Regions from separate parts of the Desulfovibrio sp. 3_1_syn3 genome, predicted to be linked through region 2. Evidence: riboswitches for the same ligand, from Rfam matches in the RefSeq annotation. Region 2 holds a riboswitch; the other holds the start of a gene.

Region 1 (3,613 bases), on a different contig from region 2:
CGGCATCCGCTACATCGGCACCATCAACGACGTGGACGAAGTCACCCGGGCCACGCAGGCCCTGCGCTTCAGGGCTGAATACGACCCCCTGACCGGCGCGTACAACATGCAGACCTTTTTTGAAAAGGCCGACCTGCTGATCCGCCAGGGCGACGGGCCGCGGCATATCGTGCGTTTCGACGTGGCGGGCTTCAAAGGCATCAACGAAATGTTCGGCCTGGAGGAAGGCGACCGCCTGCTGCGGGCCATCGCCCATCTTGTGCGCGAACAGATCGACAAACGGCTGGAAACCTTCGCCCGCCTGTCCGGCGACGTGTTTGTGGCCTGCCTCGCGGGCGACCGCGAGCGGGTCCGACATTTTGTGGGCTGGCTCTCGCGCCAGTTGCGCGAATATACCCAATCCTACCGTGTCATGCTCTTTTTCGGCATCTGCCCGGTGGAAAAACGCAGGACCCCGGTGCACGTGCTCTGCGACTGGGCCCATCTGGCCCTGAAAACCGTCAAAGGCAGCGATCTGACCAACTACGCCTTTTACGACGGCGAGTTGCGCGCCCGGCTGCTGGATGAAAATAATATCAAGGACCAGATGCACGAGGCCCTGGAAAAAGGCCAGTTCGTGCTCTACCTCCAGCCCAAGGTGGAGATTTCCAGCGGCCGAATTGTGGGGGCCGAGGCCCTGGCCCGCTGGCAACACCCCACGGACGGGCTGATCCTGCCGGGCCGCTTTGTGCCGCTGTTCGAACGCAACGGCTTCATCGTCCGTTTTGACGAGTACATCTGGGAACAGACCTGTAAAATGCTGCGCCTCTGGCTGGACAAGGGCTATCGGCCCACGCCCGTGTCCATTAACGTCTCCCGCATGCACTTCAACGACGACCGTTTCTGCGGCAAGCTGCTGACCCTGACCGACAAATACCGCCTGCCCCGGCACCTGCTGGAACTGGAACTCACGGAAAGCGCCTTTTTTGAAAGCGAAAGAACCCTGATCCGGGTCATGAACGACCTCCAGGAACAGGGCTTCGTCTTTTCCATGGACGATTTCGGCACGGGCTATTCCTCCTTGAGCACCCTGCGCGCCCTGCCCTTCAACATCGTCAAGCTGGACCGCACCTTCATCAGTGACGGCACGGACAATGAACGCGGCCAGATCGTAGCCCGCAACACCGTCACCCTGGCCCGCCAGCTCAAGATGAAAATCATCGCCGAAGGCGTGGAAACTGTGGAGCAGGCGCGCTTTCTGCTCAGCATCGGCTGCAATTACGCCCAGGGCTACTATTACTCGCGCCCGGTGGATCCCGAAGAATTCGAGGTGCTCAGCTTTGTGCAGGAAAAGGCCTTCTGGGTGGACCCCAGCCTCCAGGAGGAAGCCCGCCGCCTGAACCTGCCCCTGGGCTTGAACGCTCCGGACCGGGAATACTGAACCGCCGCATTGCCGGAAGCTTTTCCTGATCCGTGCGCCTCTCGGAAAGGCCGTCGGGGGGCAACGCCGCTCCCAATTCATGCCCGCCCCCCCATTGAACACCGCCCTCGTGCGGCGATTTTCCACGCCTTCGCCCCGTGGGCTTGTCCCTCGGCAATGCTTGACAGCGCAGGCCAAAGCATATATCAATTTATCTAGATATTGTGATGAGAAACGGAAAGCGGTGTAAATCCGCTACGGACGCGCCACTGTAACCGGGACAAACCCAACCGAAGCCACTGTTCGACACGGACGAACGGGAAGGCAAGGCGAGCACGGGCCGGAAGTCAGGAGACGACTTGTCACAATGGCCGCGATTGGTGCGGCACGGCAGTACTGTCTCGCGTATAGGCATTTGCCCGGACTGGAGCTTACGTTTGAAATTGCCGCCCAACGGCCCGGCATCTCCGCTGTTTTGCGTTCCACGGCCCACCGGCGGATGCGCCGTGCGGCAATTTCGCGGCGCGGATTTTCCTGAAAGCCCGCGCGGAGCGGTTTGTCCCGCACAAAGTCGGACCGCCCTCTCCGGATGCATCCCTGTATTCCGGCTCCGGACGCACGTGAAATGGACTGCCCTTTCAACTCTTTTGAAAGGAGCATCCCATGCGAACTCACATTCTCGGTTTCCCGTCCATCGGAAAACAGCGGGAGCTGAAACAGGCTCTCGAAGCCTTCTGGAAAGGCGATCTTGCCGCTGAAGCGCTTGCCGAAACCTGCACGGCGCTGAAGAAACGCCATTGGCGCATCCAGCAAGACGCCGGTCTTGACTATGTGACCACAGGCGATTTTTCACTCTATGACCGCATGCTGGACATAACCCGCATGCTCGGCGCAATGCCTCCCCGCTTTGCCCCCTGCCTCAAGGACGCGCACCCGGATCTGTATTTCAGCATGGCGCGCGGCGATGCGCGGCGCAACATCCCGGCCTTGGAAATGACCAAGTGGTTTGACACCAACTACCACTATCTTGTGCCGGAAATCGATGCCGATACGCCCTGGCATCGCGAAGAGCACCCGCTGGTCGCGGATACAAGGCTGGCCGGGGAACTCGGCTTTTCGCCGAAACCGGCCCTGATCGGTCCGTTCACCTGGCTGGCCCTGGCAAAAGCCCGCAACGGCGCGCGCAAGTGGGAGCGTCTGGACGCGGTTACGGCCGCCTATGCCGACCTTTTTACGCTTCTTGCGCCCTTGTGCGACCGCATCCAGGTTGAGGAACCCGTGCTCTGCACGGAACTTCTGCCGCAAGAGGCGAGCGTGGCTTTTCGGGAGGTCTACGCGGCCCTGAACGCGACCGGCAACGGCAAGCTCATGCTGACGACCTATTTCGGCCCGCTCTGCCGGAATCTGGATCTAGCCCTCGCTTCCGGCTGCGCAACGCTGCATGTGGACATGGTGCGCGGCAGGGAACAACTGGATGCCGTTCTGGACAAGCTCCCCGCCGACACGGCGCTTTCGCTCGGCGTGGTGAACGGACGCAATATCTGGAAAAGCGATTACGCCCAAATCCTGCCCCTTGTCACGCGGGCCGTCGCCGCGCTCGGCACGGAACGGGTTTTGCTGGGATCAAGCTGCTCGCTGCTGCACTGCCCTGTGGACCTGGAGAAAGAAACAACCCTGCCGGAGCACATCCGGAACCGCATGGCCTTTGCCGTGCAGAAGTGCGCGGAGCTGACCGACCTGCGAAACATCGCGGAAAACAGCGACCACGCGGCCCTGGCGGCCAATGCCGCCGTATTGCGGGCGGCTGCCGGGCATGCCGACAGCCGCATTGACGCCGTGCGCCGACGCGCGTCCGCCGTCACGCCGGACCAGCTTTCCCGCCGCTCGGCCTATCCGCAACGGCATGCCGCGCAGTCCTGGCTCAACCTGCCCCCGCTGCCCACCACGACCATCGGCTCCTTCCCGCAGACCGCCGCCATCCGTAAAACACGCCTGGACTACAAGCGGGGCGACATGCCGGAAGCGGACTATCTGGCCGCCATCAGACAAGAAATCAAAAACTGCATCGCAAAGCAGGAGAAACTGGGCCTGGACGTCCTTGTGCATGGCGAGGCTGAACGCAACGATATGGTGGAATATTTCGGCCAGCAGCTCGGCGGCTTCTGCTTTACGCAGAATGGCTGGGTGCAGAGCTACGGCAGCCGCTGCGTAAAG
Region 2 (3,613 bases):
GCTGGCGCACAAGGGCGGTCGATACGTGGCTGCCCTGCACGCGGGCTGGCGGGGCAACCGTTGCGATTTCCCGGGTACGGGCGTGGCCCGCTTCTGCGCGCGCTATGATCTCAAACCCTGCGACCTGCTGGCCGTGCGCGGACCCAGCCTGGGGCCGGGACGGGCGGAGTTCGTCAACTTCGAGCGGGAATGGAGCGACGACTTCCGGCCCTGGTTCGACCCGGCAACGCGGACCATGGATCTCTGGGGCCTGACCCGCCGGCAGTTGCAACAAGCCGGTCTGCCGGAGCGCCAAATCTACGGCCTGGATCTTTGCACGGCTTCCAACAACGGACAGTTCTTCTCTTACCGGCGTGAAAAAAGGTCCGGCCGTCAGGCCAGCCTGATCTGGATCACGGCCTGAGGCTGATCCGTCGCGCGTCTACCTTGGCAAGCGTATAAAAGTTCATTTAATTTATACGGCTGGTTCAATGTATTGGTATTTATCATATACTCTTTCCCAAGAGTTGGGCGAAGCCACCTTTGCTCCGCCGGAGCGAAGCGCAGGCGGATGGCTGGTGCCGGGAGAATTCTAAAAAATATGCGCTAGCCGTTGCCGCGTCAGCGGCTTGCTTGAGCCGTTCACGGCGAAGCCGTATTATGGATCAAGACAGCACCGCTACGGATAGCGACAGCGATTTCCTTGGATACAATTTTGCGTAACCAATTGCTGTCTTCATCCGTAGCTTCCTTCGTCGCAACGGCTGAAGCAAGATTTTTGCGCGCTGGCAAGGAAAATGGAGCTTTTTGCGCGGAAACCGACCGGAAGGCGGCCCAAAGGGCCGTGCCCGTTGGCGAGCCGGGCGAGCCTTACGGGCATCAAGAGCAGGGCTGTACTTCAAGTACGTGAGCGGCAAAAAACGCCGGATGACGCCGCCAACGTCGAACAGGCTGGTTTTGACGGATAATCCCGGCAAATAAGATGCCTTAAAAGCTGGAGTCAGATGTATCTGTCCGGCCGCATTGACAGGGCCGCGCGCCGCGCCTAATGTGCCCTCTGACAACGGTAGCCGGACCGGCGGAGCAACGCGGAACGGCTTGAAAAGGGAATCCCGTGTAAAACGGGAGCGGACCCGCCGCCGTGAGATCCGCAAACCGCGCCCCATTTTGTGCCACTGGAAACGGGAAGGCCGGGGCAAGGGGATCAAGCCGGAAGACCTGCCGTGCCCATTTTCGCGCTCCTGGTGCAGCTTAACTTTGAAAAAGTGCATTGCTCTGGCGTGAGATGTTCTCCGGCAACGGGTTTTTGCCGGTCAGGCAGAGGAAATACGGGCCTCTTCCAGTTATGGAAGAGGCTTTTTTTGTCCGCATAGCCCCATATGATATGCACATAGATGCCCTTTCCCGGCCGCCCCGGACGCGGTCCCTTTGCCTTGCCCTGGCCGGGCTGGCGGCGCTCTGGCTATGCTCCCTGCCGCTGGCCTGCCTGCCGGGGCCGTTCCCGCTGGGCGTGAATGAGGTTTTCCGCGCGCTGGCCGCGAGCCTGGGCCTGGCCGCCGCTCCGGTGGACGCCTCTCAACTCCTGGTAGTGGGGCAGATCCGTCTGGCGCGGGTCTGCCTGGCGGCACTTTGCGGCGGCGCGCTGGCCGTGGCCGGCGTGGCCCTGCAAGGCGTACTGCGCAATCCCCTGGCCGACCCTTTCACCCTTGGCATTTCCGCCGGTGCGGCCTGCGGTGCCAGCATGGCTATCGCCCTGGGCGGCGTCGGCGGCGGGTTCGGCCTGTGGCTGGGGCGGATTCTGGGCCATGCGGCGGGAGTGACCCAGGCCGGGTTGGTGGCTCCCGCCGCTCTGGCCGGGGCCCTGCTGGCCCTGTGCGGCGCGCTCTGGCTGGGCCGGGGCAAGGGGGATTTCAGCCGCGAAAGCGTGATTCTGGCGGGTATTGCCGTGGCCGCCTTTCTGGGGGCCCTGGTGGCCCTGGTCAAGGCTCTCAATGAGGAATCCGTGACCAGCATCGTGTTCTGGATTCTGGGCTCGCTCCAAGGCCGGGGCTGGGACAGTCTGCCCCTGCTGCTGGCGACCCTTATTCCCGGTCTGCTGGCCGTGGGTCTGGGCTGGCGGGCCTTGGACGTGCTTTCGCTGGGCGACGAGCAGGCCGCGCAACTGGGTCTTAATGTGGGCCGGGCGCGCTTCTGGCTGTTGGCCGGGGCCAGCTGCATGACCGCCGGTTGCGTGGCCGTGGCCGGAGTGATCGGCTTTGTGGGCCTGGTAGTGCCGCATGTGCTGCGCCTTTTGCTGGGACAGGGGCACGGCCCTTTGCTGGTCGGGGCCTTTTTCGGCGGCGGCGTGCTGCTGGTCTGGGCTGACGTCCTGGCCCGCAGCGTGCTGGGCGGCGGCCAGGAATTGCCCGTGGGCGTGGTCACGGCCCTGTTGGGCGGGCCGTTTTTCGCCCTTCTGGTGCGGCGGCGCTGATGTCCGGCGCACGATCAATGGACAGGCCGCTGAGCAGAGCAGTGGAAGGGCCGATGCTGGACGTGCGCGATCTCACGGCGGGCTATGCCGGGCGGCCCGTGCTGCGCGGCGTGAGCCTGGCGGCGCGCGGCGGCGAAAGCGTAGCCCTGCTGGGACCCAACGGCAGCGGCAAAACCACCTTGCTGCGTTGCATTTCCGGCGTGCTGCGGCCCCAGGGCGGCGGCATACGTTTGGCGGACAGGCCGCTGGATGGCCTGCGTCCGCGCGAACGCGCCCGGCTGGCGGCCGTGGTGCCGCAACGCGCGGAATGCCCGTCCGGCCTGAGTGTGCGTCAGATGGTCCTGCTGGGGCGCTATCCCTACCTCTCCTGGCTGGGCGGCTACGGACGGCGGGACTACGCCGCCGTCGGACAGGCCCTGGCCGCCACCGGAGCCGCCGCTCTGGCCGCGCGTCGCGTGGGGGAGCTTTCCGGCGGGGAACTGCAGCGGGTGCTGCTGGCGCGGGCTCTGGCCCAGGAGAGCCCGCTGCTCCTGCTGGACGAGCTGGCCGCCGGTCTGGATCTGGCCCGCATGGTGGAACTTTTTGATCTGCTGGAGCGCCGTCGGGCCGCCGGGGCCTGCGTGCTCATGGCCATGCACGACTGCAATCTGGCCGCCTTGTATGCAACCAGGCTCATGGGCCTGAAAAACGGCCGGGTACTCTTTGACGGCCCCGTGTCCGAGGTCTTCACCGAGGAGAGACTCAGTGTTCTGTACGATATTCCCATCCGGGTTTTTTCGCATCCGCGCTGGGGCCTGCCCCAGGCGCTGCTGGGGCGCGCTTCCGGGCCGTGGAGCAACGGCGCCGTCAATTTTGCTGCTGGTTCTGCTGCTGACGGGCCTGAATCCGGCCCCGGTTCAGGCGGCTCCCATTGAGGTGGTTGACGACACGGGCGTCACGCTGACTCTGGATAAACCGGCCGAGCGGATCATCGCCCTGTACGGCGCCTACAACGAGCTGCTGCTGGCCTTGGACGCGCGCGACCTGCTGGTGGCGCGCACCGTGGCCGACGCCCATCTGCCGGAGCTGGCCGGTCTGCCCGCCATAGGCACCCATATGCGGCCCAATGCGGAACTGATCGTGGCTCAGAAGCCGGATCTGGTGCTTCAGCTCGCCGGACGGCGC

Evidence for each region. Region 2 has a riboswitch for cobalamin ahead of HMPREF0326_RS11690 (FecCD family ABC transporter permease). Riboswitches for the same ligand answer to the same signal wherever they lie in the genome.
Region 1: another riboswitch for cobalamin. It lies ahead of metE (5-methyltetrahydropteroyltriglutamate--homocysteine S-methyltransferase); the one in region 2 lies ahead of HMPREF0326_RS11690 (FecCD family ABC transporter permease).

Annotation. Positions count from the first base shown of each region.
Region 1 covers NZ_ADDR02000001.1:642,794-646,406, forward strand. Annotated here, with positions in the region: gene HMPREF0326_RS02745 (bifunctional diguanylate cyclase/phosphodiesterase) at 1-1,420, shown strand, start outside; cobalamin riboswitch at 1,599-1,776, shown strand; gene metE (5-methyltetrahydropteroyltriglutamate--homocysteine S-methyltransferase) at 2,063-3,613, shown strand, end outside.
Region 2 covers NZ_ADDR02000002.1:80,535-84,147, forward strand. Annotated here, with positions in the region: gene HMPREF0326_RS11685 (polyphenol oxidase family protein) at 1-403, shown strand, start outside; cobalamin riboswitch at 1,027-1,219, shown strand; gene HMPREF0326_RS11690 (FecCD family ABC transporter permease) at 1,364-2,449, shown strand; gene HMPREF0326_RS11695 (ABC transporter ATP-binding protein) at 2,503-3,363, shown strand; gene HMPREF0326_RS11700 (ABC transporter substrate-binding protein) at 3,302-3,613, shown strand, end outside.